One region of the Micromonospora sp. NPDC001898 genome, then DNA from elsewhere that is predicted to be linked to it. Evidence: riboswitches for the same ligand, from Rfam matches in the RefSeq annotation. Region 1 holds a riboswitch; the other holds the start of a gene.
The links. Region 1 has a riboswitch for S-adenosylmethionine ahead of thrC (threonine synthase). Riboswitches for the same ligand answer to the same signal wherever they lie in the genome.
Positions count from the first base shown of each region.

Region 2: it holds a riboswitch for S-adenosylmethionine, as region 1 does, so the genes downstream of both, ACFYZF_RS08420 (ABC transporter substrate-binding protein) here and thrC (threonine synthase) in region 1, are expected to answer to the same signal.

Region 1 is NZ_JBIATC010000001.1:263,512-265,707, forward strand. Features, by position in the region: gene ACFYZF_RS01275 (hypothetical protein) at 1-138, opposite strand, end outside; gene ACFYZF_RS01280 (hypothetical protein) at 281-736, opposite strand; SAM riboswitch class I at 934-1,065, shown strand; gene thrC (threonine synthase) at 1,078-2,196, shown strand, end outside.
Region 2 is NZ_JBIATC010000003.1:89,044-91,239, forward strand. Features, by position in the region: gene ACFYZF_RS08415 (hypothetical protein) at 239-382, shown strand; SAM riboswitch class IV at 680-791, shown strand; gene ACFYZF_RS08420 (ABC transporter substrate-binding protein) at 1,045-1,932, shown strand; gene ACFYZF_RS08425 (amino acid ABC transporter permease) at 2,013-2,196, shown strand, end outside.

The DNA of each region.
Region 1 (2,196 bases):
CTCCGCCGGGACGGCCGGGTCGTCGGCGGCCGGAGCGGTGGTCGTACCCGCCGAGGAGGTCGACCCCCCGGTGTCGCAACTCGCGGTCAACAGGCAGGCCAGGGCGAGGATCGCGAGGCTGGGCAGGGTCCGGCGCATCGGCCAGTTCCTCTCTCGGGGGGTGGGCTTCCCGCACCGTAGCGGCCCCACGCCACCCGCATCGTCGGCCTCGCCACCCGGCCGGGCCGCGTACCGGGAGGTGGGGTGGGGGCGCGGGGCCCGACCGGCCGGGGTCACCCGATCAGCCCCCGCAGACCCGCCAGTCGTCGCCCTCCTTGACCAGGCTGATGACCCTGTTCCGGTCCGCGATCTTGACGGTCACCTCGGCGCTGGTGTCGCCGTTGCTGGTGTGCACCTGGGTGTTGGTGACGCGGTACTCGTCCAGGGGCGGCTCGGCCTGCCGGGCCCGGGTGAACTGCGCCTCGGTCTGCCGGCTGCGCAGCCGCTCGCAGAGCCGGGCGTACGCGGCCGGGTAGTTGCCCGCCTTCGTGTCGTCCAGGTACGCGGTCGCGGCGTCCCGGGCCGGGGTGATGGCGCCCTGCACGGTGCGGAACAGCCAGAGGCCGCCGACGACCGCGCCGGCGCAGCAGAGCAGTGCCACCACGGCGACCACGATGATCACGGTGCGGGTCGTCCGGCTGAGCCCGCGGGACTTCGGGGGTGGCCCGGGGATGCCGGGCGTCGAGGGGTAATTCACGCCGTGAGCGTAGAAACCCCAGGCCAACCCCCATGCGGTCCCCCCTTGGAATCGATCAAGCTCAATGTTGCGAGTGGTGATGGCGTCGATTCCCACGGTGACGGTGTGACCAATTCAATGCCCCGGAGCGGCCCACACGCTGGAACCCCGGGTGGCGGAGCCGGCGATCCGCCGTAGACTCGTGCGCACAACTGAATACCTCATCCAGAGGGGCAGAGGGATACGGCCCGACGAAGCCCCGGCAACCACCCGCGCGCTCGATGACGAGCGGTGCGGACAGGTGCCAATTCCGTCCCCGCCGCAGGGTGCGATGCGGGGAAAGATGAGAGGACCTTCTCGATATGACGTCGACCCTCGCCGCGTCCGGCATCGACACCACCGCCAGCCCCGCCCGCGCACTGGTCTGCCGGGCCTGCACCGCGCGCTACCCGCTCGCCGCGCAGCACGCCTGTTACGAGTGCTTCGGCCCCCTTGAGGTCGACTACGACGCCGCCGCCCTGGCCCGGGTGACCCGCGAGCAGATCGAGGCCGGCCCGCAGAACATCTGGCGGTACGCCGCCCTCCTCCCGGCCGGTCAGGACCCCGCCACCCGGGTGACTGTCGACCCGGGCCTGACCCCGCTGGTCGCCGCGCCCAACCTCGCCGCCGAGCTGGGCATCACCGCCCCGCTCTGGGTCAAGGACGACAGCGCGAACCCCACCCACTCGTTCAAGGACCGGGTGGTCTCGGTGGCCCTCACCGCCGCCCGGGCGCTCGGTTTCACCCGGTTCGCCTGTGCCTCGACCGGCAACCTGGCCAACTCGGTCGCCGCGCACGCGGCCCGCGCCGGGGTCCCCTCGGTCGTGTTCATCCCCAGCGACCTGGAGGCGGGCAAGGTGGTCACCACCGCCGTCTACGGGGGCGAGCTGGTCGCCGTCGACGGCTCGTACGACGACGTGAACCGGCTCTGCGGCGAGCTGGTGGAGACCGACGAGTTCGAGGACACGGCGTTCGTCAACGTCAACGTCCGCCCGTACTACGCCGAGGGCTCCAAGACCCTCGGGTACGAGGTGGCCGAGCAGCTCGGCTGGCGCATCCCGGCCCAGGTGGTCATCCCGATGGCCAGCGGTGAGCTGCTCACCAAGATCGACAAGGCGTTCAGCGAGCTGGTCGAGATCGGCCTCGTCGAGGCCCCGGCCGGCGGCTGGAAGGTCTTCGGCGCCCAGTCCGCCGGCTGCAACCCGATCGCCGCCGCCCTGCACGCCGACACCGACATCATCACCCCGGTCCGGCCGACCGGCATCGCCAAGTCGCTCAACATCGGCGATCCGGCCGCCGGCCTGTACGCCCTGGAGGCGGTCCGGCGCACCGACGGCTGGATGGAGTACGCCGACGACGACGAGATCCGCGACGGCATCCGGCTGCTGGCCCGGACCACCGGGGTGTTCGCCGAGACGGCCGGCGGGGTGACCGTCGCCGTG
Region 2 (2,196 bases), on a different contig from region 1:
GATACCGGTGGGAGCGCCTATTCCACTGTCGCGAGTTCGTCCTCCATGGGGCTGCCCTCATCACCTCCGGTAATGGTTGGTGGGCCCTGACTCAGCCCCGGGTCTGCTCGGAGTGGCCAGCCATGGCAGAGCCGGCGTTGGCGTCACCCGTGGCTTGGCGTAACCCGTGGCGGAGCGTGCGCAGATGAGCCTCGGCCCGGCCGATCGTGACGAGTCCGTTCGCGCCCGTGGTCAGGACATGAGCGCTATGGTCGACTGGTTCCACACCGGACGCCACGTCGCCGACACCGCCCACCAGGCCGAGGTCTTCGGCCCGGCGCCAGCCGCCGAGGACCCCATAGCCCGGTTCGCCGCGAGCCTCGGCCACACGCTCCGCCGCTGATCAACGATCATGGCCAGGAGGTGCAGGGTCTTGGGGATGCGCCCGTGCCCGCCAAGGCCTGCCCCAGCGGCGTCGGGGTGCCGTCGCGGCTGAGCATGCGCAGCAGGTCGCAGGCGCGCACTATCAGTGGTGATCATCTCTGGGCGGGGTCCGGCAACGCTCGGCACCGGCCCCGCACGGGAGGCTGCATCCCGGGTGAGGGCGATGTCCGACGTGCCGGCCGGAGCACTTACTCAGGGTGAGCGTGGTCATAACGACTGGACGCCCGGCCCGGTGCCGCTGCTAGGCTCCTCACCAGGTCATGAGCGCCAGCGTCAAGCCCCGGCTCGCTGGCCGGCAACCCTCCTCCGCGGTGGGGTGCCCCGGGTGAAGACCAGGCACCGGAGTTTCCCCGGTGCAAGCGTGGCCTGGTCCCCAGGTCAACACCGACCTTGGAGAACCATGTCTGCTTGTCCTTGCGCCCCGGCCGCGTCACCATCCCGCCCCGCGCTGATCAGGCGTCGGCACGTGGGCCTGATGCGGGTGTGCAGCGACGGCTGTCGCCGTCACGCGGCGCGCTGAGCGCCTCCCCCTTCCGTAGTAGCCCCTTCCGCGGCAGCCCACCGGCGTGCCGCGTCCGGCGGCGTGCCGTCCGCGCGCCGCCCTCATCCCAGGAGACACCTGTGCGATTCCTCCCTGCCCTGACCAGGTTCGCCGCGCTGGGCGTCGCGGCCGTCGTCGGCGCTGCCACCCTCACCGCCTGCGGCGACGACACCTCGGCCGCCGCCGACAACCCGTACGGCCTGGTCCAGCCCGGCGTGCTGCGGGCCGGCACCCTCACCGACGCGCCGCCGAACGTGTACCTGAAGGACGGAAAGTTCACCGGCTTCGACAACGACCTGCTCACCGCGGTCGCGGACAAGATCGGCCTGCGGGTGGAGTTCGTCGGCACCGACTTCTCCGCGCTGCTGTCACAGGTCAACAACCGCAAGTTCGACGTGGGCAGCTCCTCGATCACCATCACCGAGGCGCGGAAGAAGACCGTCGACTTCGGCAACGGCTACGACTTCGGCTACTTCGGGCTGGACGTCCCGGCCGGATCCCCGATCACCGGGTTCGACCAGCTCGCCGGCAAGCGGGTGGTGGTCGTGCAGGGCACCGTGCAGGACGACTACGCCACCGGCCAGAAGCTGGACCCGGTGCGGGTGCCGGACTACAACGGCGCGCTCAACCAGCTCAAGGCGGGCACCGCCGACGCCTGGATCGCCCCGGCCGAGATCGGCGACAAGTCCGCCGCCGACAGCGGCGGGAAGATCACGGTGGCCGCGAAGCAGCTCAGTTCCACACCGACCGCGTACGCGGTGGCCAAGGGCAACGACGCGCTGCGCGCGGCGCTGGACAAGGGCCTCGACGAGGTCATCGCCGACGGCACGTGGAGCCGGTTGCAGGAGCAGTACTACCCGGGCCGGCCGATCCCGGCGGACTTCAAGCCGGGCAGCGGCTCGGTGCCGGTGCCCGGCGCGTCGGCGGCGGCCCCGTCCGGGTCGGCCGCGCCGTCGGCGTCGTCCTGAGCACGCGGGCGTGACGGCACGGGCGACGCCGGGCCGACGGTACGGATGACCAGCGAGCGGGGCGGACGGGAAGACGACTGATGGATCCACTGAGCACCCTGTGGGAGACCTTCTTCGACTGGGACTCCATGCGTGCGGCGCTGCCCGAGATGCTGACCGTCGGGCTGCCCAACACGCTGATCCTGGCGATCTCGGCCGCCCTGCTCGGCTCGCTGCTGGGCATGCTGCTGGCGGTCGCGGGCATCTCGCGTACCCGGTGGTTGC